Regions from separate parts of the Comamonas sp. E6 genome, predicted to be linked through region 1. Evidence: riboswitches for the same ligand, from Rfam matches in the RefSeq annotation. Region 1 holds a riboswitch; each other region holds the start of a gene.

Region 1 (3,253 bases):
GGCATTGGTGTCAGCGGCGTTGATCCATTCGTGTTCTTTGGAATACTTGATGCTCATGGAAAGCTCCAGATGGGGGATTCAGGGGAATCGGGTGTTGTTTGAGAAAGGTCCAGCTCGCACTTTAGCGGTGTTCTGGCCGCTGTTTGGCAAACTGGCCCGTCTCATGCGCGGCGGCAGACCTAGCCGCGGTAGTAGCGGGTGGGAACGAAGGGCGTGGCGACCACCTTCATGGGCACGGGCTTGCCGCGCACCATGGCGAAGATTTCCGTATCGATGGCGGCGTAGTCGGGCTCGACATAGGCCAGCGCCACGGGCTGGTTGAGCGTGGGGCTGAGCAGGCCGCTGGTGATGTGGCCGATATGCTGTCCGTCCATGTTCTCCAGCACGGCGGGCTCGCGCACGGGAATGCGTTCCAGCGCAATCAGGCCCACGCGCTTGCGGCGCAGAGACTGAGGGTTCTGCAATTGCTCCAGCACGATGGCCGCACCAGGAAAACCGCCTTCGCGCTCGCCGCCGGTGCGGCGTACTTTCTGCATGGCCCAGTTCAGCGCAGCTTCCACCGGGGTGGTGCTGGTGTCTATGTCGTTGCCGTACAGGCAAAGTCCGGCTTCTAGGCGCAGCGAGTTGCGCGCGCCCAGACCGATGGGGGCTACCTCGGGCTGTGCCAGCAGAGCTTCGGCAAAGGCTTCGGCAGCTTCGCCGGGCAGGGAGATTTCAAAGCCGTCCTCGCCCGTATAGCCGCTGCGCGTGATGTAGAGCGCATGGCCTTGCCAGTCGAAGTAATTGCCGGTCATGAAGACCAGTTGCGTCACACCGGGAATCAGACGCGAGAGGGCAGTGACGGCTTGCGGGCCTTGCAGGGCCAGCAGGGCGTGCTCGGGCAGTGGGACGACCTCGCCGCGGCTGGCGATGCGGTTCTGGATATGAGCGATATCGGCCTCTTTGCAGGCACCGTTGACGATGAGGAACAGATCATCGCCGCGGTTGACGAACATCAGGTCGTCGAGAATTCCGCCTTGTTCATCGAGCAGCAGGCCGTAACGCTGTTTGTGCAGGCCCAGGTCCATGACATCGACGGGCATCAGCGATTCGAGCGCGGCGGCGGCATCGGGGCCGCGCAACAGCAACTGGCCCATGTGCGAGACATCGAACAGGCCGGCGGCCTTGCGCGTGTGCAGATGCTCGGCCATCAGGCCTTGAGGGTATTGCACGGGCATTGAGTAGCCGGCAAACGGCACCATGCGGGCACCCAGTTTCTGGTGCAGTGCAAACAGCGGTGTGGAACGCAGATCGGAAGAGGTGTCAGCAGCAGTCACAGGCAAGCGCTCCGGTGGTCAAACCAAAATGAGTGGCCATGCATGGCGGGGCCATGCGTGGCGGGCTTGCCCTGCTGTCCGCTTTACCTGAGAGATTCACTGCATGCATTGCATCGGGCAGTTTGCTCCTTCGGTGGATGCCGGCGCACATACGAAATGACGGCCTGCATCTCTCTCCAGCAAGGGACGCTGCAGGTTTGCATACCTTGCAGCGCTTGTCAGTCCTTTTGCCTGAGCGTTTTGACACCGGGTTGGGGTCTGCGCCTTCGGCGGTGCGAGGCAGCTTCAAGCTGCAGGCACTCTCTCCTGACCTTGGCGATTCTAGCGGTGGGCAAGGGGCTTGCACCACCGAATCGGATGGATTCTGGGGTTTTCGAGCACAGATCGCTGGAATTGAGCTTGCGGTCTCACTGCGGTTCTGTGTTCATGGCGGGTGTTCGAGGAATATCGATCTCCTGGCGCGGAAACACCAGTTGGTAGGGCTGCTCGAAGCAGGACGTCACGGGCTGGCCCTGGCGCATGCCGGGCTTGAACTTCCAGCGTTCGAGCGAGCGCAGTATGGACTTCACGATGCGGGGATCGGCATCGGCAGGCTGGTAGGCCACACGGCCGAGCTGACCCTGAGCCGTGACTTCCAGGCGGAAGACCACCGTGGTCTCCAGCCCGTTCGGAAACCAGTGGGCGCTGATGAAAGGCGTGGTGTGGCGGCGTGGCTGCGGTTGCCGATCGAGCTGGGCGGGGGGTGTGCAGTCAGCATTGATCCAGGCAGGCCAATTTACGGTTTGGCCTCCGGAAGCCGAGGCGGAGTCAGCCTGGGGCTGGGGAGTGATGTCGGCCACCTTAGGCGCCATGGCTGGGTTGCCGGCGCAGGCACTGAGCAGCAGAGCTCCCAAGACGGCCGCGTATGCAGCAAGACAGCGTGAGTGGCGTGAAGTATCCATGGCGGCATTCTCGGTCATCCCCAGTCGATTTCGGCAGACCTGGTGGAGTCGGTCGTTCAGCCAGGGCCGGGCTGCCTTGCTCCAGAGCTTGTCCTGCAGGGGCAAACATCATGTCCGGCAGGGACTAAACAGAATTTTCCCCATGGATAGGATTATGACGTTCGTCAAAAAATGTTTATTCAAGGAGAGAAAATGCCCGAAAAAGCCACGAATGAATTCTGGAAATATCTGAAGCCGATTCCTGAATGTTTTCAGCCAGATGCGCAGCCAGAGGTTTATATTAAGAACGCTCCAACGGAGGATGAGCGTTATTATGTTCCATTCTCTGAAACCGTTTCCTCCCGTCCCCTCTGGATTTCTCCATCACAAAACAAATGGTGCGATATTCTGATGGCGAAGGAGGCCGGTCTGGTGAACCGCCATTACCATCCGCACGAAGTGTTTGCCTACACGATTTCGGGGAAGTGGGGCTATCTGGAACATGACTGGACAGCCCGCGCCGGTGATTTCGTCTACGAGACCCCCGGAGAAGGCCATACCCTGGTGGCCTATGAACATGAGCAGCCCATGCGTGCGTTCTTTATCGTCAAGGGACCGCTGATCTGGCTCGATGATGACGGAAAGCCTGACGGATATTTCGATGTTCACAGTTACATAGAACTATGCCGAAAGCATTATGAAAAAATCGGCATAGGTGCAGATTATGTGGACACGCTGTTTCGGTAGTTATCCGAAGCTGGATTGAAAATCCATCAATGAAAGGCGGTATTTCCTGAAGAATGAAATAGCCCGCCAAATACGGAATGGAGAGAGACATGAAAAATCAAGATGAAAATCTAAAAAGCGGGTGGGTGAGCTATGAAAACAAGCTGCTGATCATTCTGTTTTTTACTTTCGGGATTGTTTTTTTTGACCGGCTGGCATTGTCGTTTTTATTTCCCTTTGTCTCCAAGGAGCTGGATCTGAACAATGCCCAGCTGGGCATGCTGTCGTCCA
Region 2 (3,253 bases), on a different contig from region 1:
CTCCGACACCAACGCCCTAATGAGTGCTGCCGCTCACACCACCAACTGGAAGCAGTACAACGCAGCACTCAAGGCTCGCGGCTCCTTGACCATCTGGCTGGACAAGACCATGTCTTGGCTTGCCGCTGACAGCGGCAAACGCGGGCACAGCCCGCAGTTCTCGGATGCAGCGATTCAGTTCTGCCTGACCATCAAGAACCTCTTTGGATTAGTCTTGCGGCAGACCACAGGCTTTGTTCAGTCACTACTGGCGCTGTCTGGATTGCTGTGGCCAATTCCCGACTTCAGTACATTGTGTCGCCGCCAACGCCGTCTGGATGTGCAAGTGGCATACCGCTCTAGCGCAGCCGGCCTGCACCGACTGGTTGACTCCACAGGCATCAAGTTCCTTGGCGAAGGCGAGTGGAAGTGCAAAAAGCATCGCCGCCAATGGCGCAAGCTGCACATCGGTATTGATGCGCAAACGCTGCAGTGTTGCCGCAGTTGCGGAGCAAGTTCCTGCCGAGGAGCCGCTGCTGACAGTGACAGGCGATGGGGCTTATGACACGCAGTCCGTGCATGCGGCGGTCATTCAGCGCAATGCCACGCCCATCATTCCCCCCAAGAAAGAATGCCAAGGTGCGCAAAGGCGATGGCTTTGCGCACCGCAACGCAGCTATCGCCGCATGCAGACGATTGGGGTGAAGTATCTGGAAACGCTGGAGCGGTTACCACCGGCGCAGCCCGGTAAAGACCAAGATGAACTGCATCAAACGCCTGGTTGAACGAGCAATGTCACGCACGTTCGAGCGCCAAGTTAACGAACTGCACATTCGAGCCTCCATCCTCAATCGGTTTACTGAACCGGTCTGCCCGCAGACGGTGGCTGTGGCCTAGCCACACCTGGGGTTGGGAAATCTGGCCTGGGGGTGATATATGCAACAACGCCCTTTCGATATCGCGCATATGAGTTTTTATGGCGGGCGGCTTCACGGACGAAAACGCGGGCTTGCGCGAGCCATGGCGGATTCAGACCGCCCTTCCGCACCCCGAGCTGGCAGCCGCAGAAACACACCAATACAGGTATTAACCCGAATAAAGTCGCTGAAACTAGCTAGAATCGCGCCCATCCTGCGGGAGAGCGGAGCCTTTCGAGGGTTCCCGCCGAAGGCGCAAACTCCCATAATCGCTCAGGCAATAAGTACCGCAGGTGGGTCTGACAGGACCCGGATATCGCCAACTGGAGAGCAGCCCGCAACCACAAGCTGCAGGGCTCACCGAAGGGGCAAGCATGTCCACCGCGAAGGTGCTCATGCGCAACTCTCAGGTAAAAGGACAGCGGGAGAGGCAAGCCGGACATTCCCGCCGATGTGAGTGGCTGGTCTATTTTCAAGTGCCTTCATGCTTCCTTCCGTCTCTTTGCTGGACTCGTTCCAGGCCTCCAACTTCACCGTCATGCTGGTCATCTATCTGGTGGCCATTACCGCCGAAGCCATGTCCGGCGCACTCGCCGCAGGCCGGCGCAATATGGATATCTTCGGCGTCGTCGTCATCGCCTTTGTCACTGCCCTGGGAGGCGGCACCATCCGCGACATGGTACTGGGCCACTACCCCATCGGCTGGACCCAGCACCCTGAATATGTGTATCTGGTCATCAGCTTCGGTCTGCTGACCACCGTGATTGCACGCCATATGCACAGGCTCAAGCAGGTGTTTTTGCTGCTGGACGCCATGGGACTGATCGCCTTTTCGCTGATCGGCTGCAATACCGCGCTGGAGCTGGGCTACCCAACCATCGTCATCATCATGGCCGGCATGATTACCGGCATCAGCGGCGGCATCTTGCGCGATGTGCTCTGCAACCAGGTCCCCGTGGTGTTCCGCCGCGAGCTGTATGCCAGCGTGTCGCTGTCCGTATGCCTGATGTTCCTGGGCCTGCGCTATCTGGATGTCAGCCCCAATATCAGCACCATCGTGTGTTTTGCCGGCGGTCTGGCCTTCCGTCTGGCCGCCATTCGTTTCAAATGGCGCCTGCCGGTTTTTTCGTACCAGCAGCGCTGGGAGTGATAGAGACTCCCCCCTCTCTTGCTACGCAGGAGGGGGACGCAGCCATCGCTGCGGGGCGGCCCTTGCTTGGCTGCTCTGACCTAGACTGCGCCATGCATTACCCATGTAGTTTCACTTTCCATGTCTGAACCGATCACATGGATGCCGGATGGCACCCCCTACAACACCCGATTTGGTGATCGCTATCACAGCGAGCTGGGCGGCCTTGACCAGGCCCGCCAGGTTTTTCTCGGTGGCTGCGATCTTCCAGCTGCCTGGGCCGATGCAGCGCAGTGGCGCATTCTGGAAACCGGCTTTGGCTTCGGTCTGAATTTCCTGGTCACCTGGGCGGCATGGAAAGCCGACCCCAGACGCCCGCGCATTCTGCATTTTGTCTCGGTGGAGGCCTACCCTGTCTCGCGCGAGGATCTGCTCGCGTTTTTACCGGCCGATGGGGAACTGCGCCCGCTTGGCGAACAACTGGCCGAGCAATGGTGGGGACTGCTGCCCGGCGTGCATCGCCTTTCCTTTGATGACGGCCAGGTGCTGCTGACGCTCCATATAGGCGATGCCAGGACCATGCTGCGCAAGCAGCAGATGACGGCTGACAGCGTATATCTGGATGGCTTCTCTCCTCAACTCAACCCCGAGATGTGGGATGAAGATGCCATGAAGAACATCGCCCGCCATTGCCGCCGTGGCACGCAGCTTGCCACTTGGTGCGTGGCCGGCCATGTGCGCCAAGCGCTCAAGGCTCAGGGTTTTGACGTCAAGAAGCGCGTTGGCGTGCCGCCCAAGCGCCATAACCTGCATGCAGCCTACAACCCGGCCTGGGAGCCGCGCCATCGCCCTGACGGCCTGCCTGCGCCCGTGGGCCAGGCCGGCCGCTGCCTGGTGCTGGGTGCTGGCCTGGCTGGTGCCGCCGCTGCCGCCAGCCTGGCAAGACGCGGCTGGGAAGTGACGGTGCTGGATGCGGCGGCCGAGCCTGCGGCAGGAGCTTCAGGCCTGCCAGCCGGCTTGTTTTGCCCGCATATTTCGCCCGATGACAGTGTTCTGTCGCACCTGTCCAGAAGCGGCGTACGCACAACGCTACAAAATCTGCAGCAACTGAGCCAAGCGCAAAAGTTGCATCCAGCCCAGGACTGGGCCCATGGCGGCGTGCTGGAGCATGACCTGAACGAGCCCTCTCATCTGCCCAGGTCATGGCTGCAACCCGGCAGCGAGACAT
Region 3 (3,253 bases), on a different contig from region 1:
CCAGCAACTCGCCCAGTGCCCGCATGATGAAGAAGATGGCCAGCCCCGCGATGGCGTAGCTGACCAGCAGCAGCGGACCAGCCTTGTGGATTGCCTTGGCCGAGCCCAGGAACAGGCCCACGCCAATGGCGCCGCCCAGGGCGATCAGCTGGATGTGCCGGTCCTTGAGGCCGCGCTCCAGCTCCCCTGTCTGCTGCAGCGACTCCCCGGCTGCGCTTGGATGATTTCGACTCATGTTGTATGTCTCCGTTTTGCCATTCACACGGCAACAGCTGCCCCTCACGGGGCGCTGCGGCTGCCGTGTCTGGCTTGTTGATGAGGTTTTCAGGTCGTGGTCAGGCGCTGGCGGTGCTCAGCGTGGCCGGTCGGGGCTGTCTGCTGGCGCTGCCCATGGACTGCAGCACGAGGTCGCCGACCATGTCGGCGGTGACGGCCGACAAGGTCCAGCCCAGATGGCCGTGGCCGGTGTTGTAGAACACGCAGGGCTTGTTGCCAGGGCCCACGCGCGGCAGCATGTCCGGCATCATGGGGCGCAGGCCCGCCCAGGGCACGACGCTGCGCGTGCTGACGCCCGGGAAGCACTGCTGAACCCATTCGATGAGTGGACGGATGCGGTCGGCTCGGATGTCCTTGTTGTAGCCGTTGAATTCGGCCGTACCGGCAACGCGGAAGCGATCGTTGCCGAGGCGGCTGGTGACCAGCTTGGTCTCGTCGTCCAGCAGACTCACCACGGGGGCTGCGGCGCGGCTGGCTTCGTCCGGCAGATTGACCGTGATGGAATAGCCCTTGACCGGATAGATGTTGACGCTGTCGCCGAGCTGGGCAGCCAGGGCGCGGCTTGCCGTGCCTGCGCAGACCACCATGGCGTCGAAAGTCGAGGTCTCGGTTTCCAGGCCCTGGCGCACGGTCACGCTGGCCTGCTTGCCGTTGCTGTTCACCGACATGATTTCCTGGCCGTAGCGGCATTGCACGCCCAGTCGTTCGCAGGCGGCAGCCAGGCCGCTGGTGAACTTGTGGATGTCGCCCGTGGAGTCGCTCTCGGTGAAGTAGCCGCCATAGAAGGTTCCGGACAGGGTCGGCTCTATGGCGCGCATCTCCTGCGGTGTCACGGCGCGGCGCTCCAGACCGCCTTTGGCCAGCAACCGGGAAACCTTGCCCGCATGTTCAAAGCCTGCTCGGTCGCGGTAGATATGCAAGATGCCTTTTCGCTTCAGATCGAAGTCAATGCCTTCGCTGGACGCCCAGTCAAACAGGTGCTCGCGTGCCGCAATCGCCAGCCTGGCGGTTTCCACGGTGTTTTTCTCGTAATGGGGGATGGCAGCGAGAAACTGGCAGAACCAGGAAATCTTGTGCCAGCTGGGCCTGGGATTGAGCAGCAGCGGAGCATCGCTCTTGAGCATCCACTTGAGGCCCTTGACGATGGTGGACCAATGGGTCCAGACCTCGGCGTTCGAGGCCGAGAGCTGGCCGCCATTGGCGAACGAGGTTTCCATGGCGGCATAGCGCTGCTTCTCGAACAGGGTGACGGCAAATCCGCGGCGTGCGAGGGCGTAGGCGGTGGTCACGCCCGTGATGCCACCGCCGATGACGGCGATTGTCTTCATGATTCAGATTCCAGACACGTCAAGGGTGGAGCCCGTGCGCAACATGCGCAGCGGACGCCCCCTCTGTTCTGGACCTGAGAGATTCACGAGGCAGGGCCTTGCGGCGCTGCTCGCTTGCTCCTTCGGTATGCCCGGCGGACGATGACGTCCGGACATTCTTCAGAGTGTGTGAAAGCGATGCCGATCCTTTGGCCTGAGAGTTTCCGGGGCGGTTGCTCCTTCGGCGCTGCATGCGCCAAGTTTGCGCTGCAGTCTCTCTCGGCATCACCGGGCTGAGAGCCTGTGGGCAAATGTAGGAAGAACGGCGGTGCCTGGATATACGGGTTTTCTAGACTTCTGCGCCAGGGCCCAGCCATGGCTACTCATGTCGGGTTCACGCTATTTGATAGCGCTTGTCGCTTATCCTTCAATGAAATATTGATTGTTTGTCTATGAAAATGAATTTATTAAAGCGCAGTGTGCTTCTAAATTCATAGCGATAGACGCTGTCAAGTGCCACCGAGCAGCCCCAGAGTCAGCCCCTGCATTGGCATGGCGGGGCATGGTCGGCGGTGGATTTGGGCAAAATATCGTCTTTGCCTGTCAATTGGCCCGGCGATATCACCGCTTTGCCATTGAAGCGCCCGACTGGGGTGGCTGCCGATTCAGGATGCAACTGGCCTATCCGCCATGGCGTTCTGCTGTCATGGCTTCGTTCCTTTGTCCTTGTTGCCCGCGATCGTCATGGTCGCCTTTTTGCGTTGCCTGCCGCAGCGCCTGCGGGATGGTTGGGTGTTTTGTCCGGATGGGCGCAAACCATTACAACAAGACATTTATGTCCCAACCCAACTCAAGCCAGCAGCTCGCGCCGACTGGTGATGGTGACGATAACCAGCCCCGCTTGCACCGGGTGCTCAAGCAGCGCCACCTGAGCATGATTGCCATTGGCGGCGCCATCGGAACGGGCCTGTTCGTGGCCTCAGGCTCGGCCATCGCCCAGATCGGCCCTGGTGGTGCCGTGCTCACCTATCTGCTCATAGGCATCATGGTGTACTACATCATGACCAGCCTGGGCGAGCTGGCCGCCTTCATGCCTGTGGCCGGCTCTTTCTCTACCTATGCCTCGCGCTATGTGGATCGAGGCTTCGGCTTTGCGCTGGGCTGGAACTTCTGGTTCAGCTGGGCTGTGGTGGTGGCGGTGGACCTGGTGGCCTCGCAACTGGTCATGGCCTACTGGTTTCCCGATGTGCCCGGCATCGTCTGGAGCGGCCTGTTCCTGCTGCTGATGGTGGGGCTGAACGCGTTTTCCGCGCGCGGCTTTGCCGAGGCCGAGTACTGGTTCGCGCTGATCAAGGTGCTGGCCGTGGTGGCCTTTCTGATCACCGGCGTGCTGATTCTGTTCGGCATCATCAGCAACGGCCATGTACCCGGCTTCGAGAACTGGACCACGGGCGATGCGCCATTCGTCGGTAATTTCGCGACCTTTGTGGGCGTGGCCATGATCGTGGCCTATTCCTTCCAGGGCACGGAGCTGGTGGGCGTTGCGGCAGGCGAATCCGAGAATCCGCGCGAGAACGTACCGCGTGCGATTCGTCAGGTGTTCTGGCGCATCCTGCTGTTCTATGTGCTGGCCATTGTCGTCATCGGCTTTCTGATTCCCTATACCGATC

Evidence for each region. Region 1 has a riboswitch for glycine ahead of gcvT (glycine cleavage system aminomethyltransferase GcvT). Riboswitches for the same ligand answer to the same signal wherever they lie in the genome.
Region 2: it holds a riboswitch for glycine, as region 1 does, so the genes downstream of both, CSE6_RS00995 (trimeric intracellular cation channel family protein) here and gcvT (glycine cleavage system aminomethyltransferase GcvT) in region 1, are expected to answer to the same signal.
Region 3: it holds a riboswitch for glycine, as region 1 does, so the genes downstream of both, CSE6_RS03535 (D-amino acid dehydrogenase) here and gcvT (glycine cleavage system aminomethyltransferase GcvT) in region 1, are expected to answer to the same signal.

The regions. Positions count from the first base shown of each region.
Region 1 covers NZ_BBXH01000008.1:164,357-167,609, forward strand. The annotation lists gene gcvH (glycine cleavage system protein GcvH) at 1-57, opposite strand, end outside; gene gcvT (glycine cleavage system aminomethyltransferase GcvT) at 180-1,316, opposite strand; glycine riboswitch at 1,381-1,506, opposite strand; glycine riboswitch at 1,526-1,635, opposite strand; gene CSE6_RS07445 (energy transducer TonB) at 1,724-2,257, opposite strand; gene CSE6_RS07450 (2,4'-dihydroxyacetophenone dioxygenase family protein) at 2,450-2,983, shown strand; gene CSE6_RS07455 (MFS transporter) at 3,073-3,253, shown strand, end outside.
Region 2 covers NZ_BBXH01000004.1:12,599-15,851, reverse strand. The annotation lists partial or broken gene CSE6_RS01005 (transposase) at 1-8, shown strand, start outside; partial or broken gene CSE6_RS01000 (IS5 family transposase) at 20-876, shown strand; glycine riboswitch at 1,104-1,196, shown strand; glycine riboswitch at 1,210-1,328, shown strand; gene CSE6_RS00995 (trimeric intracellular cation channel family protein) at 1,381-2,046, shown strand; gene mnmC (FAD-dependent 5-carboxymethylaminomethyl-2-thiouridine(34) oxidoreductase MnmC) at 2,188-3,253, shown strand, end outside.
Region 3 covers NZ_BBXH01000006.1:55,896-59,148, forward strand. The annotation lists partial or broken gene CSE6_RS03530 (amino acid permease) at 1-235, opposite strand, end outside; gene CSE6_RS03535 (D-amino acid dehydrogenase) at 336-1,604, opposite strand; glycine riboswitch at 1,776-1,875, opposite strand; gene CSE6_RS03540 (amino acid permease) at 2,419-3,253, shown strand, end outside.